Regions from separate parts of the Clostridium sp. 19966 genome, predicted to be linked through region 2. Evidence: a T-box and tRNA genes for the amino acid it is inferred to sense, from the RefSeq annotation. Region 2 holds a T-box; the other holds one or more tRNA genes.
What was found. A T-box is a leader RNA that pairs with one kind of tRNA and senses whether it is charged. The one in region 2 lies ahead of alaS (alanine--tRNA ligase), so its partner is inferred to be a tRNA-Ala.
Positions count from the first base shown of each region.

Region 1 (15,404 bases), on a different contig from region 2:
TTGAACTTCTAGTAGAGCCCTGTCCCCATTAAAAATATGCATTTTATATATGATATAATATATCTAAAGAGAAAGGAGGCATTTGCATATGAGCTCTAAAATTTATGATTTTCAGATACAAACAAAAAAATCCGATGAATTTATAAATATAACTAATGACATAAACAATATAATTGGGAAGAATGAAATCAAGGATGGTTTAGCAATTATTTTTTGCCCCCATACCACTGCTGGCATAACAATAAACGAAAATGCTGATCCTGATGTTGTTCGAGACATAATTTATGGATTAGATAAGATTTACCCTGTTCATGGTGACTATAAACATTTTGAGGGTAATTCTCACGCACATTTGAAAGCTTCCACTTTCGGTTTTAGTCAAACCTTAATAATTTCTAATGGTAAATTATTATTAGGTACATGGCAAGGCATATATTTTTGTGAATTTGATGGTCCCCGTATAAGAAAGGTTCATATCAAAATCATATCTTGTTAATAGCTAAATAAACACTTGTTTATCTAAGCAAAAACTAAAAGTAGATAATTAAGAGTTACTGGTTAAAAATAGAATGTAAATAAAATATAAAAAACAGCGCTGTAATCAATTTTGCGCTGTTTTCTTATTTAGTCAATGTAAACTGCTATATATTTTTCTCCAATATATTGTCAATTATTCCATAGTCCTTAGCTTCTTCCGAAGACATAAAGTTATCTCTTTCCATATCTCTTTCTAGCTTATCCAAGGGCTGCCCTGTTTTTTCATTATATATCTCAATAAATTTTCTTTTGGTAGCAAGTATCCTGTCTGCATATATTTTTATATCCGTGGCCTGCCCCTTTAGTCCTCCTGAAATAGATGGCTGATGAATCATTATTTCACTATTAGGAAGTGCATATCTTTTCCCTTTAGCTCCCGCAGCAAGTAACACAGATGCCATACTAGCTGCCATACCTATACATATAGTAGACACATCACATCTTACATACTGCATAGTATCATATATGGCAAGCCCTGCTGTAGTTGATCCTCCAGGACTATTTATATAAAAAATTATATCCTTATCTGGATCTTGTGATTCTAAGAAAATTATCTGAGCTATTATAATACTTGCAGTAGCATCATTTATTTCATCACTTAAAACTATAATTCTATCCTTCAAAAGTCTTGAATAAATGTCGTAAGATCTTTCTCCGTGGTTAGTCTGTTCAATAACTACTGGAACGTAACTCATACTATCACCTCTCACTCTTAAATCAGACCATGTTTTAAGAAAATTAAGCATTGAAAATAAGCCTCACTTAAAACAGAGCCTTGAATTAGAACTTAAGCCGCCATGAAAATAGAGCTTTCCATTGATGGTTTTATATCCTTTGAGCTGATTGCGCTATACTTTTTATATAATAGAATTTTCCCTTCATTCTTTCTAAATTCCTTAGGAGATACCTGAAACATTTTCTTAAAGGCTCTTGTAAAAGCTTCTTGTGAACCAAATTGATACCTTAATGCTATATCTAAGATCTTATCCTTGCTTTCAAGTAAATCCTTAGCAGCTTCGCTTAGCCGCCTCTTCCTTATATATTCCATAACCGCTTCTCCTACTAGTGCATGAAAGATTCTATGATAATAATATTTAGAAAGAAAAGCCTTTTTTGATAACTCCTCCAGCTCTATTTTTTCTGTCAGGTTTTTCTCAATGTAATCAACCGATTCCTGAATCCTATGGCTATAATCCATATGGCAAACCTCCATTCATAAAAGCTATATATAAATTATATATAATTCCAGTACTACTTTCTTGACATTCTTTGCTTTTTTATTTGTGTTAGTGTTAGATTATATTTTACATCAGTGATGATTTTTAAGACTGCTTTAAAACACGGCTTTTTCTACAAATCTTTTGCTTTATAGATTCTTATAGAAATCCAAATTGATATAATTAAGATAATTAATACTATAGCTATAGCTAATGAATAAAGTATTGCTTGAGGTGCTGACGATATATTCACCAATACTGATGCAAATTTATTTGACTTTACTATTTCTTCTATAAACATTGGACCAAAAAAGCCTGCAAAAAATATTGCTACAAGAAAAAACTGCGATTTTGCATATCCTAGCTTAAAATATATAGGATAATAAACAGCGGAACCAATTGCTATTATTATAACGCCAATCATTATATAAGAAAGCTTTATTTCGCCATTTATACGCACTATATTTGATATTCCTAATACATAGAAGCTGAGTAATACTTCACAAATCCCCATGATAAAGAATGCAAAAGAAGTTATATATTTTGCCACCACTAGGTCTTCTCTATTTATAGGGATACTGCAAAATAATATTTGAGAGTTATTCTTATCGTCGTAATTACACGCATTCATCATTAATAGATATGTTATCATTATAGGTATTGCTAAATAAATTACATAGCTTGGCATTTTAGATGAAAACATGAAGGTATAAGCTAACGCTAAAAGTAAGGATATTAATATATTTTTCTTCTGTATCAAAAAATCCTTAAACACTAAATTATACATTTTTCTTCCCCCTAACCGTATAAACCATTATATCTTCTAGGTTGGCTGGCTCAAATAATACTTTATCTCTGTATCTACGTTTTATCTTATTTATATTATTAGTCAAAGCTTCGAAGCCATAGCTTCCTCTCCTTATGCTAATAAAGTCTTCCTCTTCTTCAGAGCTTAAAAGTGAATTATCTCCTTTCACTATCCCGTAGCTTTCAAGTATATTATCCTTAGTATCAGAAAATACCAAATCCCCTTTATTTATAAACGTGATATAATCTGCTATCTTTTCAAGATCAGTGGTAATATGTGTAGAGAAAAATATAGCCTTATTTTCGTTTTGAATTATTTCATAAAGTATATCCAGCATCTCTCTTCTAAATACAGGATCTAATCCTGAAGTTGGCTCATCCATTATAATTAAATCCGCATCATGGGATAAAGCTATAGCCAGAGAATATTTCATTTTCATTCCTTTTGAAATCTCTTTAATTTTCTTGTCTTTAGGCAAATTAAAATCAGATATATATTTATGAAAAGTTTCATCACTCCACTTGCTATAAAAAGGTGCTATTAGTCTTTTCATCTCAAGTAAAGTCAATTCTTCATAAAAGTAGTTTTCATCATAAACTAGACCGATCCTCTGCTTGATCTTCTTTTCGGCCTGCACATTATCCATACCAAATATTTTTATATCGCCTGAGTTTTTCTTAACCAGATTCATTATAAGCTTTATTGTAGTGCTTTTACCTGCACCGTTTGGTCCTATAAAACCCATGATATATCCTTTTTCAAGTTTAAAACTCAAGTTGTTAAGTTTAAAGCCTTTGTACTCTTTAGTTAAATTATTAACCTCCAAAATATTTTCCATAGTAACCTCCACAAATTAATCCTCATTATTATATAAAATCTCTAGCATTTCTTTTATATTATCCAAGCTTAAATTTAAAAGCTTGCTCTCCTCTATAGCTTCCATAAGCTTTTCCTCTATAAGATTCATCCTTTTTTCCCTAAGAAGCTCCTTGTTTTGCTCAGTCACATATGAGCCTTTCCCTGGAACCGTATATATAAAGCCTTCCCTCTCTAATTCCTCATATGCCCTTTTGGTTGTTATAACACTTATCTTGAGCTCCTGAGCCAAGCTTCTTATGGATGGAAGCAACTCACCTTCCATTATGTCCCCACTAAATATTAGGTTTTTTAATTGATTAGTTATCTGTTCATATATGGGTTCTCCTGATGAATTTGAAATTAATATTCTCATTGCTTTCTCCTTTGCAAAAGAGTCTGTACGCCGTATATGTACAGTATATACAGTTAGACATTACTATGTCAAGTAAAAAATAATTTTGGGGTTCTTAAACCTATAATATCTTAAACTATTTAATATTTTACAAAACGAAAAAACCATGAACTAAAAGTTCATGGTTTTTATTTGGTGGAGATTAAGGGATTCGAACCCTTGACCCCCTGCGTGCAAGGCAGGTGCTCTCCCAGCTGAGCTAAACCCCCAAATGGTGGACCTTCAGGGACTCGAACCCCGGACCGACCGGTTATGAGCCGGTTGCTCTAACCAACTGAGCTAAAGATCCATTACCTGGCAACGTCCTACCCTTCCACCCAGTCTCCCGGGCAGTACTCTTGGCGATACAGCGTTTAACCATCGTGTTCGGAATGGAAACGGGTGTAACAGCTGTTCCATAACCACCAGATACACATAATCCATCTCTAACGGATTACAAAGTTTATTATAATTAGATTAATTTAAACTGTCAACAATTTTTTATAAAATTATTCAAATTTCTTCGCAGCCTATATCAATATGAAAAATAGAAATTGCCGCATAATTTTTATAGCTCTGCGGCAATTTATTATTGATAAAGACTCCCTGCTATTTAACCCTGTCATCTATTATTCTCTTAACAATAGGAACAACATAATGACTTTCTCCTCTGTTTTTAACATTTTGTATCATCATAGCTATAGCAAAACTTGGATTATCCGTATTCATGGCAACAAACCAGCCATTCTCTTCTGCATTCTTGTCATTTTGATTTTGCTTTAATTCAGGAGTTCCAGTTTTACCAAGTATTTTTACTCTTCCAGCAGGATTTGTATAAGCTGTTCCCGCAGGATTTTCCACGACTTGCGTCAAATCATCTGTAAGTGTCTTTACATAAGTAGGATCTATAGCCTTCTCCTTCCAAACCTTAGGAGTTACTTGCCCTTTTAGTTCTAACACTGGTGTCATCATATCTCCATTGTTAGCAAGGGAACTATAGATAAGTGCTAAGTTAATAGGACTTAGCAAGACTTCTCCTTGACCATACCCTGTATCAGCAATAAGTTCATCTGAGGTCAGCCCTTTATTGGATAATTGAGATTGTGCTATCGGGTAATCTATAGGTAGCTTTTCTCCTATTCCAAAGTTTTTAGCTTCACTTTCAAACTTGTCTTTGCCTATGTTAAGAGCAGCCATAGCAAAATAAATATTGTGTGAATACACATATGCATCCTGAAGATTCATAGGTCGTCCTGGATCCTCAAGTGTAGTAACCACATGACTTCCCCAACTTTTATCCTTTTGCCAGGAGGTACCCTTTATATCTATTTTATCATCAGCTTTTATTGCTCCGGTTTTTAAGCCTATAGCACCAGTAACTAACTTGAAGGTAGATCCTGGAGAATAAACCGCCTTGAACCTATTATTGAAAGGATCTTTATCTCCTGCATTCTTCCATGCAGTGCTGACGCTGTCTGGTATGTATGTAGAAAATAAATTGGAATCATAGGATGGTGAGCTTACAAGCGCCAAGATTTCTCCGGTTTTAGGATTTATAGCTGCAGAAGCTCCAGCATCATTTTTCATCTCACTATATATCTTCTGCTGAGTATCAAAATCTACTGCTATAGTTATGTCTTCTCCATCTTTGGCATCTTTCTTAGCTATTACCTCTTTAGATGCGTCATCAGTTTTCCCATCCTTAGCTATATAGATTTCACCGCCTTTTTGCCCCCTAAGCCTCTTCTCATAAACCTGTTCTAAGCCAGCTTTTCCTATCTTATCCTGAGCAGTGTAGCCTTCTCCGGTGTGAGCCTTTAATTCTTCGGCAGTTATAGCTCCAGTATATCCAATGAGACTTCCAAAAGCCTCTCCTCCAGGATATATTCTGCCCTGTACCTTCATATACTGAACACCATCTATGGCTGTAAGCTTAGTTGCTTTATCTTTATCATCAGCAGATAAAGTAACAAGCGGTATATAATTACTGGAACTGCCTGCATTTTTAAGCTTACTATTTATTGTGTCCTGAGAAATTCCAAGAATTTGAGCTATCTCAGGTACAGCCTTATCCTTTACAGTATTAAATTTGCTAGGTATTATAATGATTGAATTCAAGGTACCATTTGTAGCTAATGCCTTTCCATTTCTATCTAGTATTTGTCCTCTCTTGGCACTTGTTACATTTACTTTTACTTTATCGTTATCACCCAAATTCGGGAAAATAAGTTTTTGATTCCAGTCAACTGTCCAAGTTTCCTTATCATTAACCTTTTCTTCCTTAAGCTTCATATCATATTTTGATACCTGAACACTGCCTGCTAATGTGTCCATGTTCACTGAAAATGGTATGTCCGCTTGATTGTTCTCACCTTTTATGTCATCTATATTACCATATTTAACTTTTATATTAGCAGCTTCTATTCCATTATAAATATTTTGATATCTCTTAACAAAATCATCTTGGGATATTTTCTTTTTGGCATCTGCAGATAATAGATTATACATTCCTTTAAAGTCTTGTTTTTCCCAAACCTTTTGATACGCCTTAAAGGTTTCAGCTGGTTTAACTTTAGGTCTTGAAGATAAAACCACCACTGCCAAACCTACTGCGATTACTGCCAATACTCCTCCAGCAATAAATAGCTTTTTGCCCTTCACTCTCTCCACTCCTTATATATAATTTAATTAAGCTTTAAGCAAAATTTTATATTTAAACTAACAAAAATTCTTAGAATCCTTAAAGCTTTTTGGTGAAATAATTATTTACACTATCAATCATGTACCTTCATTATATCATCTACTAGAGGTTAATTATACCACATATTCTATTTAAAAACATATATTCCTCCAAAACAAGAAGGGTTAAATTAATTAACTTTCATTGACAGAGCAATAATATAATGAAATACTTTTATCATAGTAATTTTGTTGGAGGTATATCTTATGAATATTATTTTTTATATAGGCTTCTTTATTTATGCCGCTTTTTCTATTTCTCTTATTATTTTAGAAAGAAAAAAGCCTGAAAAAACAATAGCTTGGTTGCTGATTTTTATAATAATACCTCCTTTGGCTATAGTGTTATACGTATTTTTGGGTAGAAATTGGAAAAGACATAAATTAAGAGCAAATTTTTCTCCTGATATGCAAGAGCTGATATTTAGTGCAATAAACAAGCTTTCTGATATGGAATATTTCCCTTTAATAGAACTTCTAGCCAACAACAGTGAATCTCCCTTATTTGTTAGCAATGAAGTTAAAATATTTAATAATGGCGAAGAGAAATTTAAAGCGTTAAAAAAAGAGCTAAAAAGGGCTAAACATCACATTCATATGGAATACTATATAGTAAATAGTGATGGCATAGGAAACGAAATAAAAGATATACTCATACAAAAATCCAATGAAGGGGTTAAAGTTCGCTTTATTATGGATAGAGTGGGCGCCATTCGAGTTAAAAAGAGCTTTTTGAAAGAAATGAGAGCAGCAGGAATAGAAATAGTACAGTACTCTTATTTTCTAGCTCCTTTATTAAGAGCCATTAATACTCAGATTAATTATAGAAATCATAGAAAAATTGTTGTAATCGATGGTGAAGTAGGCTTTGTGGGAGGCATAAACATAGGTGATGAATATTTAGGGAAAGGTAAACTTGGCTTTTGGAGAGACACCCACTTAATGGTAAAGGGCGATTTTGTCCTAGGCCTGCAGGCTGTCTTTATAGATGATTATATTACTATAAGAGAAGCCGATAAGAAAACATCTTTTCACGGAGAAGACTTTAAGGATTATTTTAAAGCTGTAGACGGAAACGGCAATAAACTTATGCAGCTTATAAAGAGTGGACCAGATTCAAGATATCCCTCCATTGAACAGGCTATCATGAAAATGATAACTATGGCAAGAGATCACATATATATAACTACACCATATTTTGTACCTAGTGATGATATATTGGAGGCTATACGAATTGCTTCCCTAGGAGGAATAGATGTAAAAATTTTATTTCCTGGCTCCTATGATCATGTTATTGTACATTATGCCTCTAGAACTTATCTTGCAGATTTAGCTAAATCCGGAGCTGAAATTTACCTTTATGATGATAAGGCTTTCGTTCATGCAAAAGTGGTTACAATAGATGGAAAGGTGAGCACAGTTGGCACTGCCAATATGGATATAAGGAGCTTTGAACTTAACTATGAAATCAATGCTTTAATATATGATAAAGAGGTAACCGAAGAATTAGAAACACAGTTTATGAACGATTTAAGCTTAAGCCAAAAGGTGAATGTGGATGATTATGATAGAATTCCTATCCATACTGCCCTTTTGGAGGGATTTTCCAGGATATTTTCTTCTTTATTATAAGGTTCTGTTTTAAACCAGTGTTGATCTTTACACTGATTTAAAACTTCCTTTAGTTCGGGAGGATATGTTCTCCAAAACATAGTTCAGAGATTACTTATTATATACCTTTACAGATTTTTTCCATAATAAAAACAAGTATGTTAAGCACATAGAAACTGCTCCTCCTGAAGTATCGATGAGCACATCTCTGAATTTAGCTGTTCTTCCAGGAATAAATATCTGATGAAATTCATCTGTGCAAGCATATAAAAAAACTCCTAAAAGTGATAGCAGAAATAGTTTTTTCCCTGTATATCCGTCTCTCATCACATTAAATATTAAAATATACAATATAAAATACTCTGAAAAATGAGCGGCTTTTCTTACTAAAAAATCAGCCATGTTCCCAAAAACAGACTCCATATTCAAGCCTAATTTATCAAATATGTATATGACAAAGTGACTATTCCCGTCTGATACCACTGCTGGCTGATTGGAAAACATAAATATTAAAATCAGCCAAATAATTAATAGAAAAAGCTTTATTCTTCGTTTATCCATGTTGCTTCCTTCCGCATAAAAATGTTTTATATTATTCTACTCCGTAAAATCATATGGAACAACACTTATATTAACTTTTTGTATGAAAAATAATATTTATATGGCATAATACAAGTAATAAAATTACCTATTTGCGGCTAAAAAGGAGATTTTAATTATGAAATACACTGAGATTATAGAAAAAATAAAATATATAGCTGAGAATTATAAAGAGGAACCCACTGGCGGATGGATAACTGGCGATGGACCAATTCCTGCAGATATAATGTTCGTTGGAGAAGCGCCTGGTAAAACTGAGATTGAACAGGGAAAGCCTTTTGTCGGCATGGCCGGAAAAACCTTCGAAGGATATTTGAAAACCATAGGAATCGAAAGAAAAGATATAAGAATAACCAACAGCTGCTTTTTTAGACCTATAAAAATAAAAGAAGGCAAAAATGGCAGGGAAAGCGTAAGCAATAGAACTCCAAAAACCTCAGAGGTGGAGCTCTTCAGAAGTGTACTGGACGAGGAAATACTTCTAGCAAACCCTAAAATCATAGTAACCTTAGGGAATATACCTCTTAAAAGGCTTACTGATTTCAAAAGCATAGGAGACTGTCATGGAAGTCTAGTTTTCAATGACAGTCTGAAAAAATATGTATTTCCAATGTATCACCCTTCTGCACTTACATATAACAGAAATGAAGCCTTTAAAAATATGTATGAAGAAGATTGGCAAAAGCTAGGGAAAGCTCTTAAAGAAGTATAAAAAGTGGCTTTTGCCACTTTTTAATTTCAAACATACTATAATATTATACAAGGCTTGGTATTCCATATATTTTTTGAGTATTCCATAATGGTATGATCGCTGGCAAATACTCCTGAATTAGCAATATTAGATATGCACATTTCATTCCATTTAGCTCTATTCTTATATAGCTCATCCACTCTATTTTGTGCATTTACATAGGAATCAAAGTCTTTAAGAACAAAATACTCATCATTCTGATAAAGCAAAGAATCATATATCATTCTAAACTCGCTAGGTGACACCCCAAGAGAGCCATCTATTAAGGAATCTATAATTTTTTTAAGTCTCACATCATTATTATAGCATTCCATAGCTGAATAGCCGCCATTTTTATAATAATTCAGTACTTCATAATCCCTCATTCCAAATATTACGATGTTATCGTCGCCAACCTCGTCCTTAATTTCTATATTGGCTCCATCTAATGTGGCTATTGTAACTGCACCATTCATCATAAACTTCATATTACTTGTTCCTGAAGCTTCTTTTGTGGTAGTGGATATCTGCTCGCTTAAATCCGCAGCAGGTATTATCTTTTCAGCCAAGGATACTCTATAATTCTCTAAAAATACAATCTTTATTTTACCTTTTATGGACATGTCGTTATTAATCTTATTAGCCACTGTATTTATAAGTTTTATGATTTGCTTTGCTAGATAATATCCTGGAGCTGCCTTAGCACCAAATAAGAAAGTTCTTGGAACTATATCTAAATCTGGATTTTCCTTCAGCCTATTATAGAGATCCATTATATTAAACAAGTTCATAAGCTGCCTTTTATAAGCATGAAGCCTCTTAACTTGTACATCAAATATAGAATTAGGATCAACATCTATGTTATAGTGATTTTTAATATAATTTGAGAAATCTATTTTATTGTCAAGCTTAACTTGGGCTATTTTTTCTTGAAAATTCTTATCCTTAGAATAACTCATAAGTCTTCTAAGCTCAGTAGGCATATATATCCATTTTGTGCCTATAGCACTTGAAACTACTTTGGTAAGTCCTGGATTAGCCTGAATCAGCCATCTTCTGTGAGTTATTCCATTAGTTTTATTGTTAAATTTGTCCGGAAAATAATTATAAAAATTAGAAAGCTCCTGTTTTTTCAATATCTCTGTATGAAGCTTTGCCACACCGTTTACTGAATGACTTCCAACTATGGCCAAATGCGCCATCCTAACAGTTCCATCCTGCACAATAGCCATATTTCTTATTCTCTGCTCATCATTAGGATACTTTGCTCTCAGCTCTTCAATAAATCTTCTATTTATTTCTTCAACTATCATATATATTCTTGGAAGAATTTTTTTAAACATGTCTACAGACCATTTTTCAAGAGCCTCGGAAAGTATAGTATGATTTGTATATGCCATAGTATGAGTTGTTATTCTCCATGCTTCATCCCAAGACATGCCTTCCTCATCTACAAGAATTCTCATAAGTTCTGCCACAGCTACGGAAGGATGAGTGTCATTAATATGAATTGCTATGTGTTCATCAAGTCTTTGCATAGGAAGGTTTAACTTTTTATAGCTTCTGATTATGCTTTGCATGCCTGCACTAACAAAAAAGTATTGCTGCTTCAATCTTAGTATTCGTCCCTCTACCTTAGAATCATCCGGATACAGTATCTGAGAAATAGATTCCACCCAAGATTTATATTCCACAGCCTTGCTGTAATCACCATTGCTGAAAGATGAAAAATCGAATTCTCTTCCAACTGGTTCAGCACTCCAAAGTCTCAAGGTATTCACGGTATTGTTTTTGTATCCTATTATGGGCATATCGTATGGCACTGCTATAATAGGCTCATAATTTTTGTGAACAAAGCTTAACTTATTGTTTTCATATTTTGTCTCTACTGTGCCTCCGAACCTTACCTCTACTGCTTTATTTTCTTTTCTTATTTCCCATATGTTGCCATCCTTCAGCCAGTTATCTGGTATTTCTACCTGGTAGCCATCTATGATTTTCTGTTCAAATAATCCATAGTTATATCTTATGCCGCAGCCATTACCCGCAATTCCCAGGGAAGCCATAGAGTCTAAAAAACAGGCTGCCAGCCTTCCAAGGCCTCCATTTCCAAGCCCAGCATCTGTTTCCTGGTCTTCTAATTCCTTTAAATCAATTCCAAGCTCCTTTAAAGCTTTTTCGCACACATCCTGTATGCCTAGATTTATAAGGTTACTCATCAGAAGTCTTCCTATTAAAAACTCCATAGAGAAATAATATACCTGCTTTTCTTGCTTTTCTACATACTGCTTTCTTGTTTTCACTATATTTTCTGCTGCATATTCCTTAATTAGAGCTGCCAGTGCCTGATATTTATGTAGCTCAGATGACTCTTCTACATCTTCTGAAAACATAGTGGTGATTTTCTTTTTATAATCTCTTTTAAACGTTTCTTTATCTATATACATAACAGTCACCTCTAGTATTTTTCTGAATATTCATGATATTACGATAATATTCTACATCATGCTATTATAAAGTTCAACATATTTATTGGCTGATTTACTCCAGCTATTATCTTCCCACATAGCCGTTCTCACCAAACTGTTCCATATCTTTTTCTCATCGTAGTAATAATGAACAGCTCTCTGAATTGTATACAGCATATCGTGAGCATTATAATTAGAGAAAGAGAAACCATTACCTTCCCCAGTAAATTCGTTATATGGATGTACGGTATCCTTAAGTCCTCCTGTTTCTCGCACTATGGGCAGACTTCCATATCTTAGTGATATTAACTGCCCTATACCGCAGGGTTCAAATTGGGAAGGCATAAGAAACATATCGGAGGAAGCATATATCATCTTTGATAAGTCATTGCTGAAAAATATATTTGCAGACATTTTATTAGGATACTTCCATGCGAAATATCTAAACATATCCTCGTAAGCCCTGTCACCAGTTCCAAGAACTACAAGCTGAAGTTCCATCTTCAATATATCTTCCATAACACAAGCTACTAAGTCCAATCCTTTTTGATCTACAAGTCGAGTTACCATACCTATCATAGGAATATTCTTATTAACAGCAAGACCAAGCTTGCTCTGAAGTACCTCTTTGTTTTTCAGCTTTTCTTCCAGCTTATCTCCATTAAAATTATAAGCTATTTCTCCATCTTTCTCTGGATTAAATATATCTGTATCTATACCGTTAACTATTCCCCATAAATCATAGGATCGATATCTTAACAGTCCGTCTAAATGCTCACCATAATATTCTGTCTTTATCTCTTCTGCATAAGTTGAGCTCACAGTGGTAATCCTATCTGCCATATTAAGTGCGCCTTTCATAAATGAAATGGCATCATAAAACTTCATTTTATCCTCTTCGTAATAGTCTAACCCTAATCCTAAAAGGTCACCTAAGGTTTCTTTTCCGAAAACTCCTTGATACCTAAGATTATGTATAGTGAACACAGTCTTTATATTATTATAAGGATAATTCCATTGAAAGAAAGCCTTGTAAAGAGGTATTACCGCTGCCGTATGCCAATCATTGCAATGTATCACATCAGGTTTAAAATCTCCCATGTATCTTACAGCTTCTAAAATAGCCTTGGAGAAAAAAGCAAATCTTTCTCCATCATCATAGTACCCGTATATCCCATCTCTTTTGAAGTAATATTCATTATCTATAAAATAAAACGGAACACCGTCATATTCCATATATTCAAGGCCGCCATATTGATTTCTCCATCCTACCGGCACATTAAAGCTTGCTATATGCTGCATGGAATTTCTCATGTTTTCCGCTATGACACCATATTTAGGTATTATGACTCTGGCATCTACACCTATTTTTCTTAAAGCCTTAGGCAGAGCATAGGCTACATCCCCAAGCCCTCCAACCTTTATAAATGGATGTGACTCTGATGCTGCAAATAATATCCTCATATAATCACTCCTAAATTTATTTTTTTATTAATATTTTTTCCAAGCATCTACCTTCTCTATAACTAAAGGTATTTCCTCGTCGCCTTTAAGCACTTTCTCTTTTCCTATATTTATATTCTTATCCGTAATAATGTTTGAAAGCTGAGCATCTTCTTCAATAATACCATTTTGCATTATAATGCAGTTCTTCACTACAGCTCCCTTTTTAATTACAACTCTTCTGGATATAACACAATTTTCTACAGTTCCTTCGATTACGCATCCATTAGCTATAAGAGAATTTGATACTTTGCTTCCTTCGCAATATTTAGTGGGAGCCTCATCTTTAACCTTGGTAAATATAAGTCCATTATTAAAAAATAATTCCTTTATTACCTTCATATCAAGGCACTGCATATTGAATCTATAATAAGATTTAATGGAATTAATGCATTGCAGATATCCCTTAAATTCATATCCACCAACAGTATATTCTTTTAGACTTCTATAAATAGCATGTTTTATTTTTCTGCATATTCCTGTAGTTAAGCATTTATAAATAAGATCTATAAATAAACTTTTTTTCATTATATACATTTCCATACATATGTTTGCTTCATCATGAACGCCTATATTCTTTCCTGCGCTCAACACTCTTTTTTCTTCATCCACATTCAAAATATCACAATCTATAAAATCAGTAGTGCAGTGAGCCGCCTTTTTATAAATGATAGTTACATCATTTCCCGACTCTTCATGGTATTCCACTGCCTTTTCATAATCTATATTGCATATCATATATGAACTTGCTAATATAATATTTTTCTCTTTGCTAAGTTGAAGATAATCAATATTATTTTTATACATATCAATATCTTCTATGGATGGATCTCCATATCCAAAATTAAATACGAACAGTCCGCCATTTTTTCTATCTAGGTCCCAAGGTCTTCCTCCGCTTAAGTGATCCACCAAGGATCTTGATTTGCTTTTAGTAAATACTCCTACATTCTGTATTCCGCTGTTCACCATATTAGAAAGTACAAAATCTATGACTCTATATCTTCCTGCCACTGGTATTGATGCTATAGTTCTATTTCTTGTTAAGTTTTGTATAAGCTCTTCAGTTTCATTTAAATTAAGTATACCCATGTAATCTTTTAGCATATTAAGCCTCCTCTCTACTCCACTATAGTGCCTTTTTTCAATTCATGTCCCTGTCCAATTAAAGTTATCTTTGATGGGCTACCTATTTTACAATCTTTTCTTATAATGCAATTAGATCCTATTATAGCTTTTTCTATAACCACATTATCACCTATTTTGGAATTAGGCATTACTACAGAGTCTATAATCCTAGAATTTTTTCCCACATATACTCCATGAAATAATACAGAATTTTTTACTTCTCCTAACACAAAACAGCCCTCCACTACTAATGCAGTTTCTACTTTTGCATCTGTTCCTATATATTGTGCTGGCCTTATGGGGTTAGCTGAATATATCTTCCAGTTATTATCATGTATGTCTAACTCATTATCATCTTTTATAAGATCCATATTGGCTTCCCAAAGGCTTTCTATCGTACCTACATCCTTCCAATATCCTTTAAAGGGATATGCAATTAATTTTTTTCCATCGTCAAGCATATTAGGTATTATATTTTTTCCAAAATCGTTGCTAGAGTTTTTATCATTTTCATCTTCGTGAAGATACTTCTTAAGAAGCTTCCAATTAAAAATATATATTCCCATAGAAGCCTTATTGCTTTTTGGTTTTTCAGGCTTCTCTTCAAATTCATACACCACATTCTCTTCATTTGTATTCATTATGCCAAATCTGCTGGCTTCCTCTATAGGTACTTCTATTACTGATATGGTGGCATCTGCTTTCTTTTCTTTATGATATTCTAACAGCTTTGAATAATTCATCTTATAAATGTGATCTCCGGATAATATAAGTACATATTCAGGATCATAGGAATCAACATATTCAATATTTT
Region 1 covers NZ_JACTOJ010000041.1:308-15,711, forward strand. The annotation lists gene IAI10_RS22955 (secondary thiamine-phosphate synthase enzyme YjbQ) at 89-496, shown strand; gene IAI10_RS22960 (ATP-dependent Clp protease proteolytic subunit) at 642-1,232, opposite strand; gene IAI10_RS22965 (AraC family transcriptional regulator) at 1,325-1,735, opposite strand; gene IAI10_RS22970 (ABC-2 transporter permease) at 1,888-2,541, opposite strand; gene IAI10_RS22975 (ABC transporter ATP-binding protein) at 2,534-3,400, opposite strand; gene IAI10_RS22980 (GntR family transcriptional regulator) at 3,416-3,793, opposite strand; tRNA gene IAI10_RS22985 (tRNA-Ala) at 3,966-4,041, opposite strand; tRNA gene IAI10_RS22990 (tRNA-Ile) at 4,045-4,121, opposite strand; rRNA gene rrf (5S ribosomal RNA) at 4,125-4,241, opposite strand; gene IAI10_RS23000 (penicillin-binding transpeptidase domain-containing protein) at 4,421-6,472, opposite strand; gene cls (cardiolipin synthase) at 6,758-8,182, shown strand; gene IAI10_RS23010 (VanZ family protein) at 8,273-8,722, opposite strand; gene IAI10_RS23015 (uracil-DNA glycosylase) at 8,880-9,473, shown strand; gene IAI10_RS23020 (glycogen/starch/alpha-glucan phosphorylase) at 9,509-11,938, opposite strand; gene glgA (glycogen synthase GlgA) at 11,990-13,423, opposite strand; gene glgD (glucose-1-phosphate adenylyltransferase subunit GlgD) at 13,451-14,569, opposite strand; gene IAI10_RS23035 (glucose-1-phosphate adenylyltransferase) at 14,584-15,404, opposite strand, start outside.
Region 1: it encodes a tRNA-Ala, which carries the amino acid that the T-box ahead of alaS (alanine--tRNA ligase) is inferred to sense. The anticodon was not compared.

Region 2 (15,404 bases):
TTCTCCATGCTTCTACCAGAAACAGCCACTTTTCTTCCATACTTTGCACTAGCAGTCATTATCTGTTGAATTCTATGAATATTTGAAGCAAATGTAGCTACTATTACTCTGCCCGTTGCATTAGCTAAAAGTCTGTCAAAGGTTTCTCCAACTGTACTTTCAGACATGGTATATCCGGGTCTTTCCACATTGGTGCTATCTGCTAGCATAGCCAATACTCCCTTTTTACCAAGCTCCGCAAACCTTGCTAAATCAGCGACTTCTCCATCAATAGGAGTGTAATCAATTTTAAAATCTCCTGTGTGAAGTATAACACCAGATGGTGTGTGTACTGCAATAGCCACTGAATCAGCTATGCTGTGGTTAGTCTTAATGAACTCTATAGCCATATTATCGAGTTTAACTATATCTTTAGGCTTGATTCTTACTAATTCAGTAGTACTCAAAAGGCCATGTTCCTTTAGTTTAATTTCCACTATGCCTAATGTAAGCTTAGTACCATATACAGGCACATTCACTTGTTTAAGAACATATGGAAGAGCTCCTATATGGTCTTCATGGGCGTGGGTTAAAAATATACCCTTCACCTTTTCAATATTTTTTGTTAAATAACTCACGTCTGGAATAACAAGATCAACTCCGAACATTTCCTCATCAGGAAACTTCAATCCACAATCAATTACTATTATCTCATCTTTATACTCGATAACAGTAAGATTTTTTCCTATCTCATTTAATCCTCCGAGGGGAATTATTTTTATTTTATCTTTCTCCCTCCTCATTCAATCATCCTCCTTATATCATTCTTTCTTTGCGCACTCACTGCAAATTCCGTAGAATTTAACACTGTGATTTTTTATTTTAAATTTATATTTTTCTTCAATATTTTCTTCCAAAGACTCCAACAAGTCTCCCTCAACTTCTATAACCTTATTGCAAACAGTACATATTAAATGATGATGTTGGTGATTTTCTTCCTCATGCACCAATTCATACCTGCTGCAATTATCTCCTAAATCTAATCTACTTATTACGCCCATCTCTTCAAGCAAAACTATAGTTCTATAAACTGTAGCAAGACCTATTTCTGGACATTCTACTTTAACGAGATCATAAATCTCTTCTGCCGTTAAATGTTTCCCTTCACTGCTGACAATCATATCAACTATAGCTCTTCTTTGAGGAGTAAGCTTATAGCCTTTTTCCTTTAAGACATCTTTTAATTTATTTACTTCATCAGCATGCTTATTCATATATTTAACCTCTTCTAAAAATTATAAGTATTACTCTTCTTCATCCTGAAAAAGAGTATAATATGCTTCATTAACCATCTCAAATTCCGCATCGTCCTCAATGACTGAAAATGTATATTCGTCATTTTCACCTTTTTCCATACGAAAGGCCACCGCTTCATCATCTTCTCCATCAACTGGAGCTAATATTACATATTCTTTGTCTTCAATGTCAAATTTAGCAATCACATCAAATTCATTCTCTACGCCATCTTCATCTTTTAAAACTATTGATTCAAATTCATTTTCCAAATTATCGCCTCCTAATTTATCTTAATAAGCAAGCTTTACTCGCTTTCATTATTAGCAACGTTATTTTTACTACTAAATTGTAGTTTGTCTAGATATCCTTGTAATATGTACATTGCAGCTAATTTATCCACTATCTTTTTTCTTTTGCTTCTAGAAAGATCTCCCTCTAACATAACTCTATGAGCCGCTACTGTAGTTAATCTTTCATCCCACATTTCAATTTCTATATTTAACTCAAATTTAATTTTTTCCGAAAAATTAATAATCCTCTCTCCAGAAGGACCTATAGATCCGTTCATATTTTTAGGTAATCCAACTACTATCTTGCTGCACCCATACTCACTTACGTATTTTCCGATTTCATTAATATCAGCTTTCACACCTTTTCTCTTTATCGTTGTTATTCCTTGAGCGGTTATTCCTAAAGGATCACTTATTGCAACTCCTATAGTTTTTTCACCAACATCAAGTCCAAGTATACGCATAAAACCTCTCCATTTCTTATTAAGCTGAAATCAGGCAGCTTTGCAAAATTTAAATCTATATTTCTTATGTAAAAAGTGAATTTTTCAAAAATAATAGTTATAAATTATCTTTGATAATGCATAAATAATAATTTAACTTAAATTTAAAATATCACCGGAAAATAAAAATGCCCGTAAAGGGCATTCTTATTTTATACCTAAATAAGATTTTAATACTTCTTCTAGAATCTCATCTCTTTCAAGTTTACGAACCAAAGCTCTTGCACCATTATAATTCGTAATATATGTAGGATCTCCTGAGATTAGATATCCTACTAGCTGATTCACTGGATTGTATCCTTTTTCCTTTAGTGAATCATATACTTGCGTTAGTATAGCCTTCGTTAAATCCCTTTTATCGCTTATTAAATTAAATTGCATAGTATTTTGTTTATTATCCATAATGTTTCTGTAGAAAATATTATATTCTACAGTCTACACCCCCTTGCTATTATATTTTAGCTAAGGTCATATTATATAAGCATTGTATCAATGTACATATCATCGCATATTAGCATATAATCACATCTAATAAATCAGCTTATAAATATTGTTTTATTTCCATCAATATTTATAATGTAATCATGCCATTTATCTATTAATTATATTATAATCTAATTTTTAATAAAAGTATACATTTATTTTACGGAACTTTCCAAGACTTTCTCAACATAGTTAATAGCATCTATCAATTTTTCTGCGTCCTTACAGCCAGCTTGAGCCATATCCGGTCTTCCTCCACCGCTTCCTCCAGCTATTGCGGATATCTCTTTTATAAGTTTTCCGCAATGAACTCCTTTAGAAACAGCATCTTTAGTAGCCATAGCAACTATCGAAACCTTTCCTTCAAATTCACTACCTAATACAACTATTCCTTCTTTTATATTATCCTTTAGCCTATCGCCCATCTCCCTTAGAGAATTTGGATCTAAATTATCTATGACAGTGCTTATATACTTAATGCCTTTTATTTCCTTCACATTACCTATAATTTCAGCTTCGGCTGCTTTACTTTTTTCCTTCTTAAGCTGAATTATTTCTTTTTCTTTTTCTTTCAATTCCTTTAAATTAATATTTATCTTATTTATTACATCCTTAGGAGTTGTTTTGAGCAAAGAAGAAATCTCCTTAATTTCTTTAATTTTCTCGTTAAGGCTTGCAAGAACGTTAAAGCCTGTAATAGCCTCTATTCTTCTTACGCCTGCTGCTACTCCACTTTCTGAAACTATCTTAAACATTCCAATTTCACCAGAATTAAATACATGCGTACCACCGCATAGCTCCATACTGAATTCTCCTACGGAAACTACCCTTACCACATCGCCATATTTTTCATCAAATAATGCTGTAGCACCTTTTCCCTTCGCATCAGATATGCTCATCTCTTCTGTAACAACATTAATTGCCTTCATGATATTCTCATTTACAAGCTGCTCTACCTTTGAAAGTTCTTCTTCGCTAACTGCTGTAAAATGAGCAAAGTCAAACCTAAGTTTTTCATCATCCACTAATGATCCTGATTGGTGAACATGCTCTCCAATCACAGCTTTTAGAGCAGCTTGAAGCATATGAGTTGCTGTGTGATTTTTTCTTATATTTGCTCTTCTTACTGCATCTACTTCAAGAGTAATATCCTCTCCTATACACACTTCTCCTTCTAGAATTTCTACAAAGTGTAGTGTCTTACCAGATACATTTTTCTTGCAATCAGTTACTATTGCTTTAAAATTATCAGAATAAGCTATCCCCTTATCTCCAACCTGGCCTCCCATTTCAGCATAAAATGGAGTTTTTTCTGTAAGCAATACTCCTACATCGCCTTTTTCAAGTTTTTCAGCAAACTCATTACCGTTTATAAGTATTATAACCTTTGAATTTTCTTTTATGGATTCATAGCCATCGAACTGCGTATTATATTGAGAAGGTATTTTATTCAAAACTCCTTCTTCACTTCCCATATAATTAAATTCTCCTCTTGCTTTTCTTGCTCTTGCTCTTTGGTCATTCATTTCCTTATTGAATCCCTCTAAATCAACTGTAACCCCTTTTTCCTCTAATATTTCTTGAGTTAATTCTAATGGAAATCCATAAGTATCATATAGTTTAAAAGCATGCAAGCCACTTAAAATTTTTGAGCTATTACTCTCTATTTCCTTTATATAATCATTTAGAATATTTATTCCTGAATCTATTGTTTCATTAAATCTTTCTTCTTCTAATTTAACGATACTCTTTATGTATTCCAGCTTTTCTTTTAGTTCAGGATAAGCACCCTGTGAATTTGCTACAACTATATCGCATAAATTGTAAAGGAATGTGCCTTCTATTCCAAGCAATTTTCCATGTCTTGCTGCTCTTCTTAGAAGTCTTCTTAACACATACCCTCTGCCTTCATTTGAAGGAAGTACACCATCGCAAATCATGAATGTTACACTTCTTACATGATCTGTGATTATTCTTATGGATATATCATTCTTTTTGTCCTCACCGTAATTTACATAAGCAACCTTGCATACTTCATCTAAGATAGCTCTTATAGTATCTATTTCAAATATGGAGTTAGTTCCCTGCATTATTGTAGCTATTCTTTCAAGTCCCATACCTGTATCTATATTAGGATGAGATAATTTATTATAAATCCCATTTTCATCTTTATCGAATTGAGTAAACACTAAATTCCAAAATTCAACTATTCTATCTTCATCTGCATACTTTACAAATTCTTCTACAGTTGTTACTGCACCTTCTCCTCTGTCAAAATGTATTTCAGAGGAAGGTCCGCAGGGACCTGATCCTTGTCCTATTTCCCAAAAATTATCTTCTTTTCCTAATCTAAATATTCTCTTAGGATCGACATCAGTAGTCTCAGTCCATATATCAAAAGCCTCATCATCTTCAATATATATAGTAACATATAATTTCTCTTTAGGTATTTGCAGAACCTCTGTTATAAACTCCCATGCCCATGGAATAACTTCTTTTTTGAAGTAGTCTCCAAATGAGAAATTACCTAACATCTCAAAAAAAGTACCATGTCTTGAAGTTATGCCTACATTTTCTATATCACCAGTTCTTATGCACTTCTGACAGGTAGTCACTCTACTTCTAGGCGGTTTTTTAAGCCCAGTAAAGTATGCTTTCATAGGTGCCATACCAGCATTTATCAGCAATAAGCCTTTATCATTTTGTGGAACTAGTGGAAAGCTTGGTAATCTTAAATGACCTTTGCTTTCAAAAAATTTAAGATATTCTTCTCTTATTTCGTTTAAACTCATATTTTTCATATATTTTCCTCCCTGCAGCTACTATGTAATATAGTTATTAGTAATTTGTTTTTCTGTGTTATAAAATAAAAAAATACCTTCATCCGAAAGGGACGAAAGTATCCGTGGTACCACCCTAATTGCAGAAAAATTTTTCTACAGCTTATTTTAAATAAAAGCTCCATGGCAGCTTCAATATATTCATCTGAAAGTTTTCACCTGCCACTTTCTCTCTTTAAGAATCAATATATTTACTCATCCATATCATTGCTAAAATATTCAATTATTATAGATGTTATTATAATTTAATAGAGTTTTTATGTCAATACATATAGTTTTCTAAATCTTCAAGTATTACTTTTATGGCCACAGCTATAGGTACCGCTAATACCATTCCTACAAATCCACCTATTCTTTCGCCAACTATAAGAAGTACGATTATATATAAAGGGTGCATATCTACCATATCTCCTGTAAGTTTAGGCGATATAATATCTCCCTCTATCTGCTGTATTAAATTTAAAAATATAATAGTCACTATTGCTGTTTTAGGAGATTGTAAAAAGGCTATAATAACTGCTGGAACAGCCCCAAAAAGAGGCCCAAAATATGGTATTATATTGAATATCCCATTCAGTATCGAAAGTATTAAGGGATAATTTACTCCCAGTATAATTAAAAGAATAAATGTTAAAGTGCTTACTATAAGGCTTAAAAAGAACTGGCTTATTATGTATTTTGATAACATATTGTTTATATCTCTGCATAAATTAACAAATACCGATCTGCTTCTAACGGGTACAAAATTAACTATAGTTTTTGACAATATATCTCCATCTGCTAATATATAATAAATCATGATAGGTATTACAGCAAAGGAAAATAGTTCTCCAGTCTTTTCTATAATTCCGTTCATCATCGAGTTTATAAACTTTTTTATTAAAACTTCTCCTTTAGATATAGCTATTTGGACAAATTCATTTACATACCTATTCTCTGCAAAGCCTTTATACTTTTTATAAAAATCATCTAAGATATAGCTTACTTTATAAAGTGAATTCCCGATATTAGTTACTTCTTTAAAAAATGCTGGAACGAAGAAAATAATCATAAGTATTATTATTGCAAATAGCCCAGCCACTAAAATAGCTGCTGATAGTTTTCTAGTTAACCCTTTTTGAATAAGTAAATTTTGGAAAGGCTTTAATGAATATGCCACTACTAATGATATAAATAAGGTTTGCATCAAAACATCAAATATAAAATTTTTACTTAGCAGATATACCAACATTATTACAATTATAATTCCTATAACATAACTTATCCTTTTACTCATGGCAAACTACACTTCCAATACTATGAATTAGACTACTTAAGCTTACATTATCTTTTTCAAAAGATAATATATTTTTTTCTCCAATTATAATTTTGCTTATGGGTATTACTCTTTTACCTTTAAATAGTTTACTTACGATTCCAGGTGAAACTATGATAGCTTTAATATCAAAGTTTAAGTCGAAAATCATATTTTCTAATATGCCTATAGATCTGCCGCAAGTATCAATAACATTCATTCCTTTTATATCTTGAAATTTTAATCCGCCCTGCTCCGTGACCTTTGAAATTACAATTTTATGATTGTAATATATTATATCCTTTACATCTACTCGTACTTCTCTGTTAAGAATTGAGCTTTTTAATATAGAAAAGCCATTAACACTTGTTGAGCCTATGTTTAAATATATATCCTTAATATTTCCTATAAATTTTGAATTTATATCTACAACGGATTTTAAATAAAAATTTTTAACATTATACATATCTAATCAGCACATCCTCGCATAAATTCATATATTTAAAGCAAATATATTATTTGCATAATGCCTAAGTATTAAACATAGCCAAAAATAAAAACCCACTGAAAATTCAGCAGGTTTTAAATAAATATTTTCTATTCTCCATGAACTTGATCATGAATATCATCATGTTCTTCGTAAGCCCAAGTTTCTAAGCCTTGAGATATTCTATATTCGTTTATTGCTTTATGTATAGCTTCTTCAGCCAAAACTGAGCAATGCATCTTTATTGGTGGAAGTCCGTCTAAAGCTTCTGCTACAGCCTTGTTAGTAAGCTGCCATGCGTCTTCTAAGGATTTTCCTTTAATTAATTCTGTAGCCATACTAGAAGATGCTATAGCAGATCCACAGCCATAAGTCTTAAATTTTACATCTTTAACTATATTATCTTCTACTTTTAAGTAGATTTTCATTATATCTCCACATTTTGCATTTCCTACTTCTCCGATACCATTAGCATCGTCTATTTCTCCTACATTTCTCGGATTCCTAAAATGATCCATAACCTTTTCGCTGTACATAAATTTTCCTCCTTAAATTCTGTGAATAATTCTATATTTACTTTACATTTTCGTATAATGGAGACATTGCTCTCAATCTTTCTATTATTGCTGGAATTACCTCAAGCACATAGTTTACATCTTCTTCGGTAGTACCATCTCCTATAGACAACCTAAGAGAGCCATGAGCTATCTCATGAGGCAATCCAATTGCCAAAAGCACATGTGAAGGGTCTAAAGCTCCTGATGTACAAGCGCTTCCAGAGGAGGCACATATCCCGGCATCATCTAATAACAAAAGTATTGATTCCCCTTCAATATATTCAAAACATATATTTACATTGGAAGCCAGTCTTTTATCTCCCTTAGGTCCATTAAGTCTAGTATATGGCGTTTTTAAAAGTCCATCGATGAGCTTATCTCTAAGGGCTGACAGTCTCTCATTTCTAGCTTTTATGTCTGAAGTGGCAAGTTCTATAGCCTTTCCTATGCCAACTATGCTGGCAACATTTTCTGTTCCTGCCCTTTTGGCTCTCTCCTGTCCGCCGCCGTGAATTAAATTGTCTACTCTAACACCTTTTCTTATGTATAAAGCTCCGACGCCTTTAGGTCCATAAAATTTATGTCCAGCCATTGATAATAAGTCTATATTCATATCTTTAACATCTATCTCTACTGCTCCAATAGCTTGAACTGCATCTGTATGGAAAAATACTTTATTTTCTCTACATAATTTACCTATTTCTTTTATGTTTTGTATAGTTCCTATTTCATTGTTAGCAAACATTATTGATACAAGTATAGTTGTATCTTTTATGGCTGACTTTAAATCTTCAATCTTTATAAAACCATACTGGTCTACAGGAAGATAAGTAACTTCAAATCCATGTTTTTCTAAAAATTCACAAGCATGAAGTATAGCATGATGTTCTATTTTTGTTGTAATTATGTGATTTCCTTTATTTTTATTAGCAAAGGCTATTCCCTTTAAAGCCCAGTTATCAGCTTCAGAACCAGAACCTGTAAAAAATATTTCTGAAGAATCAGCATTTATCGCCTTTGCTACCTTATCTCTGCTTTCATCGATAGCTTTTTTAGTAACCCTAGACAAGGAGTATATAGAAGAAGGGTTACCAAAATTCTCATTGAAATAAGGTAACATTTCCTTTAACACCTCTGGTTTGGTATAAGTGGTAGCTGCATAATCCATGTAAATAGTTTTGTTCATTACTTTCACCTTCCTTAATTGCTTTCATGACTGCATTTTTTACTAATTCTATTATAATCATTAACTATATCTTCTAAACTAGTTGTTTTCATAACACTATCAATGCTATTTTTTATTTTTTCCCAAAGCAATCTAGTAGCACAATAATCCTCATTGCTACAGGATATGCCGTCGATACATTCTGATATCTCTATAGGTCCTTCCAAAACAGATATTATGTCTGCTACAGTTATCTCTTTAGGTGGTTTAGCTAGTACATATCCGCCCTGTGCACCTCTTATACTATTAATTAAGCCCGCTTTTCTCAGCGGCGCAAATAATTGTTCAAGATAGTACTCTGATAAATTTTGTCTTTCAGATATACTTTTTATTGAAATAGGTGCTTCCCCATAATTAATTGCAAGATCAACCATAGCTTTAACTCCATATCTGCCTTTTGTAGACAGCTTCATTAAACCACTTCCTTTAACTAATTCCGAGTCTTTTACTATGCTATAAATTAGAATAGCAAATCATAGTAAACTTGTCAACATTCTCTGTAATTATTTAGATTTTATAAATCATTCCTCTTCTGCGTCAGTTCTAAAAATATTTTCTATTTTTATTTTATATTTTTCTTCTGGTGCTTCTACTTCAACAATCTCACCTATATGTTTTCTATATATAGCCTTCCCAATAGGAGATTCTATGCTTATTTTATTATTTAATGGATCTGCCTCTACAGTTGTTACTATAAAGAAGTTTTCTTCTTCCTCATCATTTATAAAACTTACAGCAACTGTTTTTCCTATGCCAACTTCATCTTCAGATGTATCATCATTTACCACTTTAGCTGTTCTTATCATTCTTTCCAAATATCTTATTCTTCCTTCATTCTGAGCTCTATCTCTTTTCGCCGCTTTATATTCATAATTTTCGCTCAAATCTCCTTGAGCTCTGGCTTCTTTTAAATCATCATTTATTCTTCTTCTAACCACGACTTTCCTGTGTTCAATTTCCTCCTGCAACTTATTAATAACTTCTTCAGTTAAATAATTATGCACAGTCCTTACCTCTTTTCTTAAAAACTCAAACCCTACTTTTACGTTTGAGTTTAAATTGATTCTTATCTCTATATTATCACAGCTATGATAAATTTCTATATATAATAAAATTTTGATTTATATATTGATTTATATAAACAATATTTGTATAATACCTTTGTTTAGTATTATTATACTTAAAGTTTAGCAATAACATATATTAGTAAAATTAAACTTAAAGTTTACAATAGCTTTACTATTATTTTTATATAACTTTGTTTTAAGAAGGTGAAGCATGGAAATAGGTAATAAAATTAAAATGCTAAGAGTTGAAAAACAGCTCACTCAAGAAGAACTCGCCAACAGATGTGAGTTATCAAAAGGATTCATATCTCAGATTGAGAGAGATTTAACTTCTCCCTCAATTGCTACTTTAAATGATATACTTCATGCTTTAGGAACTAATTTAACAGAATTTTTCATTGAAGATAGTCAAGAAAAAGTAGTTTTTACTGAAGATGATATGTTTGAAACCTCTAATGATAAGTTGAAATTTTCGTTAGTTTGGTTAGTTTCAAATGCGCAAAAGAATTTAATGGAGCCAATACTTGTTACTCTCGGTTCAGGAGGGCAGTCCGTTGAGGATAATCCTCACGAGGGAGAAGAATTTGGATATGTTCTAAATGGAACAATATTTCTCCATTTAGGGAATAAAAAGTACAAAGTAAAAAAAGGTGAAGGATTTTACTTTAAGCCTAATGTTAATCACTATATATCAAACAGCGGTTCCTCTATGGCCAAAATATTATGGATTAGCAGTCCTCCATCCTTTTAGACTTTATGAAAGAGGTGTTTAGCATGTGTGAAAATCATCAGGATATAATAATTGAACTTAGTAATATAACAAAAAAATTTCAAAACAATGTAGTTCTTAATAATGTAAATCTACATATAAAAAGGAATGAATTTTTGACTCTGCTTGGACCTAGTGGATGTGGAAAAACTACTACACTAAATATAATTGCAGGATTTGAAAATGTTGATGGCGGAAATGTTATATTTGACGGCAATACATTAAATGATGTTCCTCCTCACAAAAGACAAATAAATACGGTATTCCAAAAATACGCCCTTTTCACTCATATGAATGTATATGAAAACATAGCTTTTGGCCTAAGAATTAAAAAGCTTCCACAGAATGAAATTGACGAAAAAGTAAAACATATGCTTAAGCTAGTAGATCTAGAAGGCTTTGAGAAGAGATCTACAGATTCTTTAAGCGGAGGTCAGCAGCAAAGAGTTGCAATAGCAAGAGCATTAGTAAATGAACCTAAGGTGCTTCTTTTGGACGAACCCCTAGGAGCTCTGGATTTAAAGCTAAGAAAAGAGATGCAGTTAGAACTTAAAAGAATTCAGAAAAAATTGGGGATAACTTTTATATTTGTAACTCACGATCAAGAAGAAGCTCTTACTATGTCTGATACCATAGTAGTAATGGACAAGGGTACAATTCAACAAATAGGTACCCCGGAAGATGTATATAATGAGCCTAAAAATAAATTTGTAGCTAGGTTTATAGGAGAAAGTAATATTTTTGACGGTATTATGACTTCTGACTATAATGTTACCTTTGAAAATAAGGCTTTTAAATGCGTTGATAAAGGATTTTTAGATAACGAAAATATAGATGTAGTGATAAGACCAGAAGATATAAAAATTATAGAGCCCGAAAAAGGCATGCTGAAAGGTGAAGTAATCTCCGTAATATTTAAAGGAGTTCATTATGAAATTGTAACTCAAGTTAATGATACTGAATGGCTTATTCACAATACTCGTCATGTAAAGCCTGGAGAAATTATAGGTATGGACATATATGCTGAAGACATCCATATAATGAGAAAGGTTAGTGAATAGAATGAAAAACAAATTTTCATTAACCAAATACCCATATATACTTTGGAGCATAATATTCATAATTGTTCCTATATTTTTGGTTATATACTTCAGTTTCACCACTTCAAATGGGGGTTTTACACTAAGTAACTACAAAAAATTAGTAGATAAAAGATATATAGATGTTCTTATAAGTTCCTTAAAACTATCAATTATCTCCACTATATTCTGCCTTATAATAGGCTACCCTGTAAGCTATATACTTTCGAAGTTGGAATCCAAAGCTAGGAACATATTAATGCTTTTATTAGTCATACCAATGTGGATGAACTTTCTTTTAAGAACTTATGCCTGGATGAATATAATAGGAAGAAATGGTCCATTGAATGAACTATTAAAATTTTTAGGTCTTCCAGCCGTGAATATTCTATATACTGATACGGCAGTAATACTTGGAATGATTTATAACTTTCTGCCTTTTATGATAATACCTATTTATACTGTCCTTATAAAAATAGACTCTAACGTTATAAAAGCCGCTGCTGATTTGGGCGCTAATAAGTGGATTGTTTTTAAGAAAATCATTTTTCCTCTGAGCATACCCGGTGTTATGTCAGGTATAACTATGGTATTTATGCCTGCAGTTTCTACCTTTGTAATTTCAAATATATTGGGCGGAGGACAATTTATACTTATAGGTAACCTTATAGAATTGCAATTTACTTCTGTTGGGGATTGGTATTTAGGCTCAGCAATATCTATTATAATGATGGTGATAATACTTATTTCTATGGCAATATTATCCAAATATATGGATAAGGAAGAAAAAGAAGGAGGTAGCAGCATATGGTAAAAAATTTATCTAAAAAAATTTATCTTGCCTTAATTTATATTTTTTTATATGCTCCTATAATTTTTCTTATCATTTTTTCTTTTAATTCGGAAAAAAGCTCTGCTAAATGGGGACATTTTACACTTGATTGGTATAGTGCTCTTTTTAATGATGATAGAATATTAAAAGCTCTTTCTAATACGGTTACAGTAGCTATTGTAGCTTCACTGATATCTACAATTTTAGGGACATTAAGTGCCATTGGTATTAATAACATGAATACTTGGCTAAAGAAGGTAACTTTGAATATCAATTACCTTCCAATTATAAATCCAGATATTGTTACAGCAATATCACTTATGACCTTATTTATTTTCTTCAAGGTTACCTTTGGATACACAACTTTAATTTTAGCTCACATTGTTTTCTGTACTCCATATGTAATAATATCTGTTCTTCCAAAATTGAAGCAAATGCCCGAAGATATTATAAAAGCTTCCTATGACTTAGGCGCTACTCCAATGTATACTTTTATAAAAGTGATACTTCCTCAAATAAAGCCTGGTATTTTAGCTGGACTGCTTATCGCTTTTACAATGTCCATAGATGATTTTGTAATAAGTTTTTTCAATGTAGGGTCTGGTGTTACAAACTTATCCATAGAAATTTTTTCCATGGCAAGAAGAGGTGTAAGCCCTACAATAAACGCTTTGTCTACATTAATGTTTATCACTATATTCCTGCTTTTAATATTAGCAAATAAAAAATCTTTGACAAAAAATAAGGAGGTAAATTAATGAAAATATTTACTAAACTAGTTTCTTTTATAGCTATAGCAGCTATTGTTCTTGCTCTTTTTTCAGGCTGCAGCAAAAGCTCCACTGTGACAATAAATGTATTTAATTGGGGAGAATATATTGACGAAAGCATACTTAAAGATTTCACTAAACAGACAGGAATAAAGGTAAATTATGAAACCTATGCTACTAACGAAGAAATGTATGAAAAAATAAAATCAAATACTAGCAGCTATGATTTAATCTGTCCTTCAGATTACATGGCAGATAGAATGATAAAAGAAGGATTGCTTCAGGAAATAGATTTTTCCAAGCTTCCAAACTATTCAAATATAGATGACAAGTACAAAGGACTTTCCTATGATCCTCAAAACAAATATACAGTTCCATACCTTTGGGGAACTATAGGAATTCTTTATGATAAAACAAGCATAAAAAACACCATAGACAGCTGGAATGTACTTTGGGATAAAAAATACAAAAATGATATATTCATGTCTGATGATATGAGAAATTCAATAGGAATCTCTTTAAAACGTCTAGGATATTCATTAAACTCAACTAAAACTGATGAAATAAAAAAAGCTACAGATGAACTTCTTAAACAAAAAAGTGATATAAACCCTGTATATGTAGGAGACCAAGTAAAAGATTCTATGAGAAGCGGTGAGAAACATATAGCCGTAATGTATTCTGGAGACGCAGAGGTATTAATAAAAGAAAATCCTAATAAATTTGCTTATGCAATACCAAAAGAAGGTTCAAATCTATGGTTTGATGCTTGGGCAATTCCTAAAAGCAGCAAACATAAAACAGAGACAGAAAAATTTATAAATTACTTATTAGATGCTAAAGTAAATAAGAAAAATGTTGATTATGTAGGTTACGCTACACCTAATAAAGCAACCCTAGATTTATTGGGAGATGAAATAAAATCCGATAAATCTGCATATCCTGATAAATCTGTTTTAGATACCTGCGAGGTATTCACAGATTTAGGCGATGCTAGAAAATTATATAGTGATGCTTGGATTACTATAACTTCAAAATAGTAAAGAGGCTTTTTAAGCCTCTTTCATTCTATATGTAATTTCTTTATTTCTTTTCCTTCTAAATCTTTTATTTCAAAGGAACTTTCCCTTAATATACCATATGTATGTGTGTTTCCAGCCTTAGGTAGTGATACAGAGCCTGGATTTATCAAGAATATCCCATTTACATTTTCAGCTTGATAAATATGAGTATGTCCATAAGCAAATATATCTCCCTGCTTTAATGCCGGCAGCTTATCTGGATTATATAAATGTCCATGTGTTAAGAAAACCCTTCTTTCACCGAAAAGTATAAAGGAATAATCGCTCATCATAGGATAATTTAAAAGCGCTGCGTCTACTTCACTATCACAATTTCCTCTCACTGCAATTATATTTTCTTTGTACTCATTAAGCAAATCAGAAACTTCTTTAGGATTATATTCTTTAGGCAGCGGATTTCTAGGTCCATGATATAAAGAATCTCCAAGAAGTATTATTCCATCAGCTCTTTCCTGCTTAAAGCATTCAAATGCTTTTTTCAAATAATATATTGATCCATGAATATCAGAAATAAAAAACAGTTTCATATATGCTTCTCTCCTTACGCTGTATTTATATATCTTTTTATAGACATAAAATACTACAAATATCATTTTTTATCAACACATTTTTGGATAAAACCTTTTCAAAGGAATATAATATTATTACAGTAAAATTCATTGGAAGTGATATGCATGATTAGATTTTTATTTAAAGGATTTGTAATAGGATTTATAACCGGAATGCCTTTAGGCCCCATAGGAGCTTTATGCCTAGATAACACCTTAAATTATGGACGTAAGTCTGGTTTAATATCTGGTCTCGGATCTGCCATAGCAGATACAATTTTTGCAATTATTGCATTGCTAGGA
Region 2 covers NZ_JACTOJ010000016.1:40,891-56,294, reverse strand. The annotation lists gene IAI10_RS15835 (ribonuclease J) at 1-782, opposite strand, end outside; gene IAI10_RS15830 (Fur family transcriptional regulator) at 801-1,253, opposite strand; gene IAI10_RS15825 (DUF1292 domain-containing protein) at 1,284-1,544, opposite strand; gene ruvX (Holliday junction resolvase RuvX) at 1,580-2,029, opposite strand; gene IAI10_RS15815 (IreB family regulatory phosphoprotein) at 2,216-2,470, opposite strand; gene alaS (alanine--tRNA ligase) at 2,707-5,352, opposite strand; T-box leader at 5,438-5,608, opposite strand; gene IAI10_RS15805 (AI-2E family transporter) at 5,654-6,667, opposite strand; gene IAI10_RS15800 (PRC-barrel domain-containing protein) at 6,660-7,151, opposite strand; gene nifU (Fe-S cluster assembly scaffold protein NifU) at 7,283-7,708, opposite strand; gene nifS (cysteine desulfurase NifS) at 7,746-8,915, opposite strand; gene IAI10_RS15785 (Rrf2 family transcriptional regulator) at 8,930-9,367, opposite strand; gene greA (transcription elongation factor GreA) at 9,476-9,958, opposite strand; gene IAI10_RS15775 (XRE family transcriptional regulator) at 10,233-10,772, shown strand; gene potA (spermidine/putrescine ABC transporter ATP-binding protein) at 10,796-11,851, shown strand; gene IAI10_RS15765 (ABC transporter permease) at 11,853-12,683, shown strand; gene IAI10_RS15760 (ABC transporter permease) at 12,677-13,459, shown strand; gene IAI10_RS15755 (spermidine/putrescine ABC transporter substrate-binding protein) at 13,459-14,511, shown strand; gene yfcE (phosphodiesterase) at 14,535-15,080, opposite strand; gene IAI10_RS15745 (LysE family transporter) at 15,228-15,404, shown strand, end outside.